3 linked regions of the Variovorax terrae genome follow. The protein of the gene in region 3 binds, or shares a complex with, the protein of the main gene of each other region. Links are inferred from orthologs where the notes say so. Each region holds a gene or a part of one and is shown on either strand. Other genes may lie near its edges.

Evidence for each region. The genes of interacting proteins can lie anywhere in the genome.
Region 1: the proteins of holA (region 3) and MMF98_RS08815 are in contact, whole or in part, in a cryo-EM structure (PDB 8GIZ), measured with the Escherichia coli proteins. The link is inferred for Variovorax terrae from one-to-one orthologs.
Region 2: the proteins of holA (region 3) and dnaX are in contact, whole or in part, in a cryo-EM structure (PDB 8GIZ), measured with the Escherichia coli proteins. The link is inferred for Variovorax terrae from one-to-one orthologs.

Annotation. Positions count from the first base shown.
Region 1 is NZ_JALGBI010000001.1:1,868,551-1,872,683, reverse strand. Bases 871-3,805 are described here. They hold MMF98_RS08815 (DNA polymerase III subunit delta'), read right to left. Parts: upstream 2,879-3,805; coding sequence 1,862-2,878; downstream 871-1,861. Other genes in these bases: mltG (endolytic transglycosylase MltG), read right to left, coding at 3,557-3,805; tmk (dTMP kinase), read right to left, coding at 2,875-3,552; MMF98_RS08820 (PilZ domain-containing protein), read right to left, coding at 1,486-1,848; MMF98_RS08825 (TatD family hydrolase), read right to left, coding at 871-1,416. Outside these bases: MMF98_RS08830 (ankyrin repeat domain-containing protein), read right to left, coding at 1-613; more of MMF98_RS08825, read right to left, coding at 610-870; more of mltG, read right to left, coding at 3,806-4,133. UniProt on the Escherichia coli protein: Part of the beta sliding clamp loading complex, which hydrolyzes ATP to load the beta clamp onto primed DNA to form the DNA replication pre-initiation complex.
Region 2 is NZ_JALGBI010000001.1:1,604,263-1,608,344, forward strand. What follows is about bases 329-3,212. They hold dnaX (DNA polymerase III subunit gamma/tau), read left to right. Parts: upstream 329-776; coding sequence 777-2,648; downstream 2,649-3,212. Other genes in these bases: MMF98_RS07585 (LuxR C-terminal-related transcriptional regulator), read left to right, coding at 329-467; MMF98_RS07600 (YbaB/EbfC family nucleoid-associated protein), read left to right, coding at 2,659-2,991; recR (recombination mediator RecR), read left to right, coding at 3,117-3,212. In the rest of the region: more of MMF98_RS07585, read left to right, coding at 1-328; more of recR, read left to right, coding at 3,213-3,707; MMF98_RS07610 (MAPEG family protein), read left to right, coding at 3,810-4,082. UniProt on the Escherichia coli protein: Part of the beta sliding clamp loading complex, which hydrolyzes ATP to load the beta clamp onto primed DNA to form the DNA replication pre-initiation complex.
Region 3 is NZ_JALGBI010000003.1:603,553-607,645, forward strand. What follows is about bases 745-3,639. They hold holA (DNA polymerase III subunit delta), read left to right. Parts: upstream 745-1,607; coding sequence 1,608-2,672; downstream 2,673-3,639. Other genes in these bases: rocD (ornithine--oxo-acid transaminase), read left to right, coding at 745-1,596; MMF98_RS22230 (alpha/beta hydrolase family protein), read left to right, coding at 2,763-3,639. Outside these bases: more of rocD, read left to right, coding at 1-744; more of MMF98_RS22230, read left to right, coding at 3,640-3,722; MMF98_RS22235 (glutamate-5-semialdehyde dehydrogenase), read left to right, coding at 3,764-4,093. UniProt on the Escherichia coli protein: Part of the beta sliding clamp loading complex, which hydrolyzes ATP to load the beta clamp onto primed DNA to form the DNA replication pre-initiation complex.

The DNA.
Region 1 (4,133 bases), on a different replicon or contig from region 3:
TGTCGGCCGATTCCTTGCGGTTGGCGCGCTGGGCGAAGTCGATGGCGCTGAGGTCCTGCTGGTTCTTGAGCAGCGGGTCGGCGCCCTCTTCCAGCAGCAGCTTCACCGCCGAGGCGCTGCCGTAGAACGCCGCCATCATCAGCGGCGTGGTGCCATTGGGCGAGGCGGCGTCGATGTAGGCGCTGTTGTCCAGCAGCAGCCGCATGACGTCGAGGTGGCTGTTGGTGGCCGCGTAGTGCAGCGGCGCCCAGCCGGTCTTGTTGACGCTGGCATCGCGCTCGATCAGCTTTCGGGCGATGTCGAGCTGCCCTTTGAGCGCCGCAATCATCAGCGGGCTTTCACCCTGGGCGTTGAGGACATCGACATCGGTCTTGGGCCAGTCGATCAATACCTGCGCCACCTTGAGCGACGGTTCGCGCAGCGCGAGGTAGAGGCCGTTCTGCCCCTTCGGATCGGGCGTATTGGGGTCGAAGCCGCGCTGCAGCAGGCGCGTCATGGCCGCCGCATTGTCCTGCTTGATGGCAACGAAAAAATCCTCGTAGGAGCCGGCATGACAAACATTAAATCCAATTAAAACAATCAAATAAATTAAATTCTTAAAGTAATTTCTCATGATTGAACTCCCTTGAACAGGCGCTCGAAATTGGCGCTCGTAACCTCGGCAATCTGTTCCATCGGGAGCTGCTTCAGATCGGCCACCTGACGGGCCACGTAGGGCACGTAGGAGGGGTTGTTGGTCTTGCCGCGGTAAGGCACGGGGGCCAGATAGGGGCTGTCGGTCTCGATCAGCAGGCGGTCCAGCGGCACGAAGGCCGCCACGTCGCGCAGGTCCTGCGCGTTCTTGAAGGTCAGGATGCCGGAGAACGAGATATAGAACCCCAGGTCCAGCGCAGCCCGGGCCACCTGTGCGGTTTCGGTGAAGCAATGGAACACCCCGCCGGCCGCGCCACGGGAGCCGTCCTCGCCCTCCTCCTTCAGGATGGCCAGCGTGTCGGCCGAGGCGCTGCGGGTGTGGATCACCAGCGGCTTGCCGCACTGGCGCGCGGCGCGGATGTGGGTGCGAAAGCGCTCGCGCTGCCACTCCATGTCGGCCAGCGTGCGGCCGCCCTTGCGCTCGTCCATCTGGTAGTAGTCGAGCCCGGTTTCGCCGATGGCCACCACGCGCGGCTGCGCGGCGCGCTCGAGCAGGTCCTGCAGGCTGGGCTCGGTAACGCCTTCGTTGTCGGGGTGCACGCCCACGGTGGCCCAGAAGTTGTCATAGCGCATGGCCAGCGCATGGACCGAATCGAACTCCTCCAGCGTGGTGCAGATGCACAGCGCCCGGTCCACCTGCGCCTCGGCCATGGCCTGGCGGATCTGCGGCAGCTGTGCGGCCAGTTCGGGAAAGCTCAGGTGGCAATGCGAGTCGACAAACATGGAATATCAATGAAAAGGGCCGCAGGTCCAGGTGCTGCGGTCATTGGGCGCTACGAAAACCGTAGCAGATCAAATGGTCTGGGTCGGCCGTTCCGACGCCAGGTGCCCGCCCAGCAGCTCTTCGATCCTGATCTTGAGCAGGCGCGACTTCTCGTCGGCCGGAAACCGGATGCCCACGCCCTGCGTGCGGTTGCCCGCGGCGCGCGGCGGCGTGACCCAGGCCACCTTGCCGGCCACCGGGTAGCGCTGCGGGTCTTCGGGCAGCGACAGCAGCACGTAGACATCATCGCCCAGCCGGTAGTCGCGCGTCGTCGGGATGAAGATGCCGCCTTCGGAGAACAAGGGAATGTAGGCGGCGTAAAGGGCCGCCTTTTCCTTGATGGCGAGCTGGATGACGCTGGGGCGCGGGGTGGTGGGAGAAGGATTGCTCATGGGCAGCGAAGGCTCAGGGCCTCGAGTTTAGGGCCAGGCGGGCCTGGCTCACAAGCGCCTCCAGCATCAGTCCGGCATTGAACGGGTGTTCCACGGTGCGCGCGGCCTGGCCCAGGTCGCGCGACCAGCGGGTCAGCGCCGCCAGCGACGCGGTGGGAGCGGCCGGCAGGTCGGCTGCCGCGAAGAAGCGGGGCTGCGCGCCGGCCTGCAGCGCCAGCAGGTCGTGGCAGAGCTTTTGCAAGGCATCGACGGCGTGCGCCGGAGCCCAGTTGGCCAGCGCGCCGGCATCGCCGCGCGCCATGGCCCGGGGCAGCAGCGCCCACAGCTTGGGATCGCGCCCGGACTGCGCGAAGCCCAGCGCGTCGTCGGGCCGGCCGCCGGCCGCGCGCAGCAGGGCCGGCGCGTCGGCAGAGGCCACGCCCTGCTGCTGCAGCCAGGCCAGCGCCGCGGGCGCCTCCGGCCAGACCATGGTGTGGCCCAGGCAGCGGCTGCGGATGGTGGGCAGCAGTTGATGCGAGGCTTCGCTGGCGAGCACGAATTTCACGTCGCCGGGCGGCTCCTCGAGTGTCTTGAGCAAGGCGTTGGCCGTCACCGTGTTCATGCGCTCGGCCGGGTACACCAGCACGGCCTTGCCGCGGCCGCGGGCGCTGGTGCGCTGGGCAAACTCCACGGCGTCGCGCATGGCCTCGACGCGGATCTCCTTGCTGGGCTTGCGCTTCTTGTCGTCGATGTCGGCCTGGGCCTTCTCGCTGAGCGGCCAGCCGAGCTCCAGCATCGCGGTTTCGGGCATCAGCACGCACAGGTCGGCATGGGTGCGCACCTCGATCGCATGGCAGCTGCCGCAGTGCCCGCAGGCACCCTGGGCCGTGGGCTGCTCGCACAGCCAGGCGCGCGCCAGCTCGAAGCCCAGGCGGTACTGGCCCAGGCCCGACGGGCCCTGCAGCAGCCAGGCATGGCCGCGCTGGGCCAGCAGGCCGCCGAGCTGCTCGCCCAGCCACGGCGCCAGCGCAGCGCCGGCCGCCGCCGTCATGCCGGCCCCCCGTTGGGAGCCACCATGATGGCCAGCCAGCCGCGCCGCACGAAGGCGCTGGTGAGCTGCTGCCAGACCTTGTGCCGGTCCTGCGCCGCGTCGATGCGCGCGAAACGCTGCGGCGCCTGCGCCGCGCGTTGCCCGTAGCCCTCGGCCACGCGCCTGAAAAACTCGATCGGCTGGGCCTCGAAGCGGTCCGGCAGGCGGGCGCCGGCCAGCCGCTGGGCCGCGATCTCGGGCGCCAGGTCGAACCACACGGTCAGGTCGGGTTGGCGCACGAAATCCGGCTGAGGTCCAGGAACAGCCTGGACCCATTGCTCCAGTTTTGATAGCACGGCGAAGTCGAAGCCGCGCCCGCCGCCCTGGTAGGCGAAGGTGGCATCGGTGAAGCGGTCGCACAGCACCACGTCGCCGCGTGCCAGCGCCGGCTCGATCACCTGCTGCAGATGGTCGCGCCGCGCGGCGAAGATCAGCAGCGCCTCGGTCAGCGCGTCCATGGCGTCGTTGAGCACCAGGGCGCGCAGCTTCTCGGCCAGCGGCGTGCCGCCGGGCTCGCGCGTGAGCGTCACGGTGCGGCCCTGGGCGCGCAGGGCGGTGGCAAGGCCTTCGATGTGGGTCGATTTGCCGGCGCCGTCGATGCCTTCGAAAGTGATGAAGAGGCCCGGTTTGCTCATCGGTTCATTGCCCGCGCTGGAATTTGTTGACGGCCCGATTGTGCTCGTCCAGCGAATCGCTGAAGTGGCTGGAGCCGTCGCCGCGCGCCACGAAATAGAGCGCCTTGGTGCGGGCCGGCTGCACGGCGGCCAGCAGTGCCGCCTTGCCCGGCATGGCGATCGGCGTGGGTGGCAGGCCGGTGCGGGTGTAGGTGTTCCAGGGCGTGTCGGCCTGCAGGTCACGCTTGCGCAGGTTGCCGTCGAAGCTGGCGCCCAGGCCATAGATCACCGTCGGGTCGGTCTGCAGCGGCATGCCGATGCGCAGGCGGTTGACGAACACGCCGGCGATCTGCGCGCGGTCGGCCGCCCGGCCGGTTTCCTTCTCGACGATGCTCGACAGGGTCAGGGCCTCGTCCGGGGTCTTCAGCGGCAGGCCCGGCGCGCGCAGCGCCCAGGCGGCCTCGAGCTTCCTGTCCATGGCGCGCAGGGCGCGGCGCAGCACGGCCAGGTCGGTCGAGCCCTTGGCGTAGGTGTAGGTGTCGGGGAAGAAACGCCCTTCGGGCGGCTGGCCCGGCCGGCCCAGCAGGCTCATGACGGCCTCG
Region 2 (4,082 bases), on a different replicon or contig from region 3:
GGCTGGAGCTCATCAAGGCCGCGAAGAAGCATCGCGGCACGATCGAGGTCATCGTGCTTTCCGCGCTGGACGACGAAAGCCAGATTCTCCAGGCCTTCGAGTCGGGGGCTTCGGGCTACCTCGTCAAGAACTCCTGGTTCCGCGACATGGCGCAGTCCGTGCTGCAGGTCGTCAATGGCGGCGCCGCGATCTCGCCCGATCTGGCGCGCCGAGTCCTGCTGAAGCGTTTGTCGGAAGACCTGCCGAAGGCGGCGCCCGCGTATGATCCGATCGAGGACGTTCTCTCGGCGCGCGAGCGCCAGGTGCTGAAGCTGGTCGCGGCAGGCCAGGTCAACCAGGACATCGCATCGACGCTGTCGATCAGCAACGAGACGGTCAGCGCGCACATCAAGAGCATCTTCCGCAAGCTCAACGTCCACACACGCGCCCAGGCCGTGAATTTCGTGGCGCGCCAGAACCTGCACTGACTTCCCGTCCGCCGTTGCACGACGGCGGCGTGCAGGGCTGCGCCAACCCGGAGCATCGGGAGGAAAAAGAAGAAGGGAGGTTGACGAGCCTTACCCCCGGCACTGACTCCACAGTTAGGGCTGCTTGGTTCCCCACCTGACCCGTTTGGCCGCTTCACCATGCGGGGAGGCCCGTCAGCCGCTATTGTAGGCGAGCAGACCCAAGGCTTCGGGTCTGCAAGGTTTTGCGGGTGCAATTCCTGTGTTCGAAGTTCCGTGTATATCGGACGGCGGCCCCGGCACCCGGGAGGCGGCCCTTAGAATCCCCGCATGTCCTATCTCGTGCTCGCCCGCAAGTACCGTCCCAAGACCTTCTCGCAGATGGTGGGCCAGGAGCACGTGGTGCAGGCGCTCACGAATGCGCTCAACACGCAGCGGCTGCACCACGCCTACCTGTTCACCGGCACCCGCGGCGTGGGCAAGACCACGGTCTCGCGCATCCTGGCCAAGTCGCTGAACTGCCAGGGCCCGGACGGCAATGGCGGCATCACGGCCACGCCCTGCGGCGTGTGCCAGGCCTGCACCGACATCGACAGCGGCCGCTTCGTCGACTACACCGAGCTCGACGCCGCCTCCAACCGCGGCGTGGACGAGGTGCAGAGCCTGCTCGAGCAGGCGGTCTACAAGCCGGTGCAGGGCCGCTTCAAGGTCTTCATGATCGATGAAGTGCACATGCTGACCAACACCGCGTTCAACGCGATGCTCAAGACGTTGGAAGAGCCGCCCGAGTACCTCAAGTTCGTGCTGGCCACCACCGATCCGCAGAAGGTGCCGGTGACGGTGCTGTCGCGCTGCCTGCAGTTCAACTTGCGGCCGATGGCGCCCGAGACCGTGCTCGAGCACTTGGTGGGTGTGCTGCAGGCCGAGGGCGTGGCCGCGGACACGCAGGCCCTGCGCCTGCTGGCGCGTGCTGCGCGCGGCTCGATGCGCGACGCGCTGTCGCTGACCGACCAGGCCATCGCCTTCGGCAGCGGCACGCTCGAAGAGGCCGCGGTGCGTCAGATGCTGGGCAGCGTGGACCGCTCCTACGTGTTCCGCCTGATCGACGCGCTGGCGCAAGGTGACGGCAAGACGGTGGTGGAGACCTCCGAGGCCCTGCGCCTGAACGGCCTGAGCGCGGCCTCCACGCTGGAGGAAATGAGTTCGGTGCTGCAGCGCATGGCCGTACTGCAGGCCGTGCCCGGCATGGGCGCCGACGACGCCGACCCCGAGGCGGCCGAGACCGCGCGCCTGGCTCAGGCGATGCCGGCCGACGAAACCCAGCTGCTCTACAGCCTGTGCCTGCACGGCCGCGCCGAGCTGGGCCTGGCCCCCGACGACTATGCGGCGCTGACCATGGTGCTGCTGCGGCTGCTGGCCTTCAAGCCGGCGAATGCGCAGCGTAGCGCCGCCGCCGTGGAAAAAAAAACTCTGACGCCGGCTGAGCCCGCCGTTTCCCGGCCCGCTGCCGCGCCCCGCGTGCCGCCGCCGGTGCAGGAAGCGCCGCCCGCGGCCGTGGCGGCCCCGGTGCCGGTGTCGGCGGAGGTGCGGCCCGAGCCCGCGGCACCGGCTCCGGCCGCCGCAGCGCCCCGCACCGTGATTTCAGAGGAAAAACCGCCTGAGGTCCAGGCGCAGCGGTCATCGGGTGCTACCAATTTCGTAGCAATTCCGGTGCGCGTGCAGCCCGAGCCCACCGCGCGCACCGAGCAGCGCGTGGAGCGCGCCGCGCCGGCCGCGCCCGCCACGGACTTCACGCCCACCGAGGAAGGCGACTTCTGGCACGCCACGGTGCAGCAGCTGGTGGAGGCCGAAGCCATCACCGCGCTGGTGCGCGAGCTGGCGTTGCAGTCGCAACTGGTGGCGCGCGACGCGGGCGAGGGCGCCTCGCACTGGCTGCTGCGCGTCGAGCGCTCGTCGCTCGACCAGCCCGTCAGCCGCGAACGGCTGCAGGCGGCGCTGCGCAACGCCGGCCATGATGTGAAGATCGGCGTCGAAGTGGGCGCCGTGACCGACTCGCCGGCGCGCCGCAACGCCGCCGCGCAGGCCGAGCGGCAGCGCGCCGCCGAGGAAATCATCCTGAACGATCCGTTCGTGCAGCAGATGGTGCGTGAATACGGTGGGAAAATCGTGCCAGGCAGCATCAAATCCATTCAGAACCCATAAAGGACCTTCCATGTTCAACAAAGGACAACTCGCCGGCCTCATGAAGCAGGCCCAGGCCATGCAGGACAACCTCAAGAAGGCGCAGGAAGAACTGGCCTTCGTCGAGGTGACTGGCGAATCCGGCGCCGGTCTGGTCAAGGTCACCATGACCTGCAAGCACGACGTCAAGCGCATCACCATCGACCCGAGCCTGCTGGCCGACGACAAGGACATGCTCGAAGACCTGGTGGCCGCCGCCTTCAACGCGGCCGTGCGCAAGGCCGAGGAAACCTCGCAGGAGAAGATGGGCAAGCTCACCGCGGGCATGCCCGGCCTGCCTGGCGGCATGAAATTCCCGTTCTAGTGGCACACCCCCAGGCTGCGCTTCGCTGCGCCTCCCCCCTTGCAGGGGGCGACACCCGCGGCCCGGCAAAGCCGGTTCCGCGGTGTCCGCACGAAAGCCTGTGGCCGTGATGGGCTTGATCCGCCATGTCTAACGCCAATTCCCTCGACGCGCTGATCCAGGCGCTGCGGCGCCTGCCTGGCGTGGGGGTGAAGTCGGCCTCGCGCATGGCGTTCCACCTGCTGCAGCACGACCGCGAGGGCGCGCTGCACCTGTCGCAGGCGCTGCGGCAGGCCACCGACAGCGTGCGGCACTGCGCGCTGTGCCACACCTTCACCGAGGCCGAGGTCTGCGTTACCTGCCTGGACCCGCAGCGCGATGCGGCCAAGCTGTGCGTGGTGGAGACGCCGGCCGACCAGTCGGCGGTGGAGCGCACTGCCGCCTACAAGGGCCGCTACTTCGTGCTGATGGGCAAGCTCAGCCCGCTGGACGGCATCGGCCCCAAGGACATCGGCCTGCAGAAGCTGTTCGACCGCGCGACCGACGGCGTGGTCCAGGAAGTGATCCTGGCCACCAACTTCACGGCCGAAGGCGAGGCCACCGCGCACGTGATCGGCGAGGCGCTGAGAAGCCGCGGCCTGCAGGTCACGCGGCTGGCGCGCGGCGTGCCCGTGGGCAGCGAGCTGGAGTACGTGGACCTCGGCACCATCGCGCATGCGCTGGTCGATCGGCGCTAAGGCCACGCGCGGGGCGGCAGAAAATTCTGCTACAGTTTTGATAGCTGCCGGCGTCCACAGCGTGCGGACCTCCGGCACGAAACCTTCAACATGATGCCTGCCATGACCTCCACCCACTTCACCATCGCCTACTGGTGCGTTCTGATCGCCGCCGTGCTGCCCATCGTCTGCGCGGGCCTGGCCAAGTACGGCGCCGTGGGGACGCCGCGGCGCGAAGGCGGCTTCGACAACAGCGACCCGCGCGGCTGGCTGGCCCGGCAGACCGACTGGCGCGCCCGCGCCAATGCGGCGCAGGCCAACGGCTTCGAGAGCCTGCCGTTCTTCATCGGCGCGGTCGTCATTGCGCATCAGCTCGGCGCGCCGCAGACGCAGCTC
Region 3 (4,093 bases):
GCTGAACTGCGCGACTGGTGCACCCGCGAGCGCGTGCTGCTGATCCTCGACGAGGTGCAGTCCGGCCTCGGCCGCACCGGCCGCTGGTTCGCGTTCGAGCATGAGCACATCCGCCCCGACGGGCTGATCCTGGGCAAGGCCCTGGGCGGCGGGCTGCTGCCGGTCAGCGCCTTCCTGGCCGACGACGCGGTGATGGACGTGTTCAATCCCGGCAGCCATGGCTCCACCTTCGGCGGCAATGCGCTGGCCGCGGCCGTGGGGCTGGAGGCGCTGCGAGTGATGGAGGACGAGCACCTCGTGGCGCGCAGCGCGGTGCTGGGCACCCACCTGCTGGCGCGGCTGCGGGCCGTGCAGGCGCAGGCGGGCCCGCTGATCCGCGCGGTGCGCGGGCGCGGCCTGTGGGCCGGGGTGGAGATCGACCCGGCGCAGGCCAGCGCGCGCGAGCTGGTGGAGCGGCTCGCGCAGCACGGTGTGCTGTCCAAGGAAACCCATGAGACCGTGATCCGCTTCGCGCCGCCGCTGACCATCACGACAGCGCTGCTGGACCGGGCTTTGGATGCTTTTGAAGCCGTGGTCCTTGAAAAACGGCGCGAGCTTGCTATTAATTCGGGAGCGCCCGCGTTGCCCGAGCCTGTTGCCGGAGTCGTGGCGCCTGCCGATGGAGTGAGCGCCCGAGTGAACCCCGACCCAGCCGCGCCGCACCTGCTGATGAGCCCGCCCGACCATTTCGAGGTGGCTTACTCGATCAATCCCTGGATGAATCCCGACCAATGGTCGCTCGACGCGCGGCGGCTCTCGCGCGATGCGCAGGCCGGCTGGGCCGCGCTCAAGGCCACCTACGAATCGCTGGGGGCGCAGGTGGTGGTCAAGCCAGCCGCGCGCGGCCTGCCCGACCTGGTGTTCACCGCCAACTGCGCCGTGGTGCTCGATGGCAAGGCCCTGCTGGCGCGCTACCTGCGGGAAGAGCGCGCTGGCGAGGAGGCGCATGGCCGGCACATGTTCGAGCAGCTGCAGGCTCGCGGCGAGATCGACTCGCTGCACCGCACGCCCGAGGGCGTGTATTTCGAGGGCGCGGGCGACGCCATCTACGACGCCGGCCGCGGCCTGATGTGGATGGGCTACGGCCAGCGCTCGTGCCGCGCCGCGCACCACACGGTGGAGCAGGTGTTCGGCATTCCCACGCTGCCGCTGGAGCTGGTGGATCCGCGCTACTACCACCTCGACACCTGTTTCTGCCTGCTGTCGGGCGGCGAGATCGTCTACCACCCGGCGGCCTTCACCGGGGAGGGGCGCGCGCAGATCAGGGCGCTGGCGGGCCGCCAACTGATCGAGGCGCCGCTGGAGGACGCCGAGCACCTGGGCGTCAACTCGGTCTGCATCGGCCGCGACGTGGTCATGTGCCACTGCTCGTCCGGGCTGCGCGCCCAGATCGAGGCGCGCGGCTACCGCGTGCACGTGGTGCCGCTGGGCGCCTTCAACCGCTCGGGCGGCGCGGCCTACTGCCTCACCCTCACGCTCAACAACCGCTACCGGGGCCGCGCCGCCGGGGTGCCGCACCCCCGCCTGCCGGAGCCGGGCGAGCGCCGGGCCGCGTAAACTCGGGGCGCATGCAGATCGCCGCTCCCCAACTCAGCCAGCACTTGCAGCGCGGCCTGAAATCCCTGTACACCTTGCACGGCGATGAGCCGCTGCTGGTGCAGGAAGCGGCCGATGCGATCCGCGCGGCCGCGCGCGCACAGGGCTACACCGAGCGCAGCTCGCACACCGTGGCGGGCGCCCATTTCGACTGGAGCGAGGTGCTGGCCGCCGGCGGCTCGCTGTCCCTGTTCGCGGACAAGCAGATCGTCGAGATCCGCATTCCTTCCGGCAAACCCGGCAAGGAAGGCAGTCCGGCGATCCAGCAACTGGCCGAAAGCGCGCAGGGCAACGACAGCACGCTGACCCTGTTCATGCTGCCGCGGCTGGACAAGATGACCAAGGGCGGCGCCTGGTTCTCGGCGCTCGAGAGCTTCGGCGTCACCGTGCAGGTGGACCCGGTGGAGCGCGCCGCGCTGCCGCCCTGGATCGCGCAGCGGCTGGCCCTGCAGGGCCAGCGCGTGACGGCCGGCGAGGAGGGCCAGCGCACGCTGCAGTTCTTTGCTGACCGCGTCGAAGGCAACCTGCTGGCCGCGCACCAGGAGATCCAGAAGCTCGCGTTGCTCTATCCGCCAGGCGAGCTGAATTTCGAGCAAGTGGAAAGCGCCGTGCTCAACGTGGCGCGCTATGACGTGTTCAAGCTGTCCGAAGCCGTGCTCGGTGGCCAGGCCGCTCGCGTGCAGCGCATGCTCGACGGCCTGCAGGCCGAGGGCGAGGCCGAGGTGCTGGTGCACTACACGCTGGCCGAGGACATCCGCGCGCTCAAGCGCGTCAAGGACGCGGTCGGCCAGGGCCGCCCGCTGCCCATGGCGCTGCGCGAGCAGCGCATCTGGGGGCTCAAGGAGCGGCTGTTCGAGCGCGTGCTGCCCCGCCTGTCGTCCACCACCGTGGACAACCTGCTGCATGCCGCGCACCAGGTCGACGGCATCGTCAAGGGGCTGAAAGCGCCTGGCTGGCCCACCGAGGGCTGGCAGGCGCTGCACCGGCTCGCGATGATGCTGTGCCGGGAATGCGCGGCGCCGGCCCGGGCCGGCTGAATCCCGGAACTGAGCTCCTTCACCTGTCAGGCTTTGTTGGCATCCCTTGCCTACACTGGCCGCTCCACGGAGACCCGAGGAGACAAAGCCATGCAAACTGGCCAATGGATTCTGCGCCGCGCCTGGGCGGTGCTGCTCGCCGCTGCGGCGGCATGTCCCGCGTTCGCCCAGCGGGTCCCCTTCGACTCCGGCGATGCGAACTTCAGCGCCGAGGGGCTGGTGAAGGGGGTGGCAGCCGACGAGGCCGCCTGCGCCCGGGTGCGCGACGCCGTCTGGGCGCGCCCGGCCTCGGGCCAGCCCGAATGCATCCGCTACTGGGCCGCGGGCCTGCCCGCCTCGGGCCAGGCCGCGCGCGTGCTGGTCTACATTCCTGGCGACCAACTGGTGTTCGACGAACCGGAGCGAGGCTATGCCTCGCGCCATCCGCGCGCGATGCAGCAGCTTGCCGGTGATATGCAGGCGACGCTGGGCGTGCCGCTGATCGTGCTGTCGCGGCCGGGCACCTTCGGCTCGTCCGGCGAGCACCGGCAGCGCCGGCGGGAGCATGAGGCGCGGCTGACCGACGCGGCGGTGGACGCGATCAAGGCCCGGCACGGGGTCGCCGAATTCGGGCTGGTGGGCCTGAGCGGCGGCGGCCATCTGGTGGCGGCCCTGCTCGGGTGGCGCGCCGACGTGCTCTGCGCCGTCCCGGCCTCGTCCGTCTCGTCGCCCAGGCTGCGCTGGCAGGCCTTCGGGCGCGACCGCGACCTGACCGGCTTTGCGGATTCCTACGAGCCGGTGGACCACCTGCGGCCCGGTGTCGCCCACAGCGGCCTGCGCGTCTTCGTGCTGGGCGACCCCAAGGACACCAACGTGCCCTGGCACACCCAGACGCCGCTGGCCGAGCGCCTGCGCGCCATCGGGGTGGACACGCAGGTGCTGACCGGCGAGGGCAGCGACGGGCAGCGGCATGCCCTGGGCGGCTCCGGCCGCCAGGTGGGCGCGAAATGCCTGCAGGGAGCGCCCACGCAGGACATCCTTGACCTGGCGGCCAAAGGGCTGAAAGGCTGAAGAGCGGCGCGGCGTTGCGGTGCCATGCGAAAATCCAGCGCATGAACGCCCTCAATATCGCCGAATACATGCAGACGCTGGGCCTGCAGGCCAGGGTCGCTTCGGCGCAGATGGCGCGGGCGAGCGCCGCCGCCAAGAACCGCGCGCTGAAAGGACTGGCCCGGCTGCTGCGCGAGAACGTGGCGGCCCTGCAGGCCGACAATGCCCGGGATCTGGAGCGCGCCGTGGCCGCCGGCCTGGCCGCGCCGATGGTGGACCGGCTCAAGCTCACGCCCAAGGTGCTCGACACCTGCGCCCAGGGTTGCGAACAGCTCGCCGCCATGCCCGACATCATCGGCGAGATCATCGGCATGAAGCAGCAGCCCAGCGGC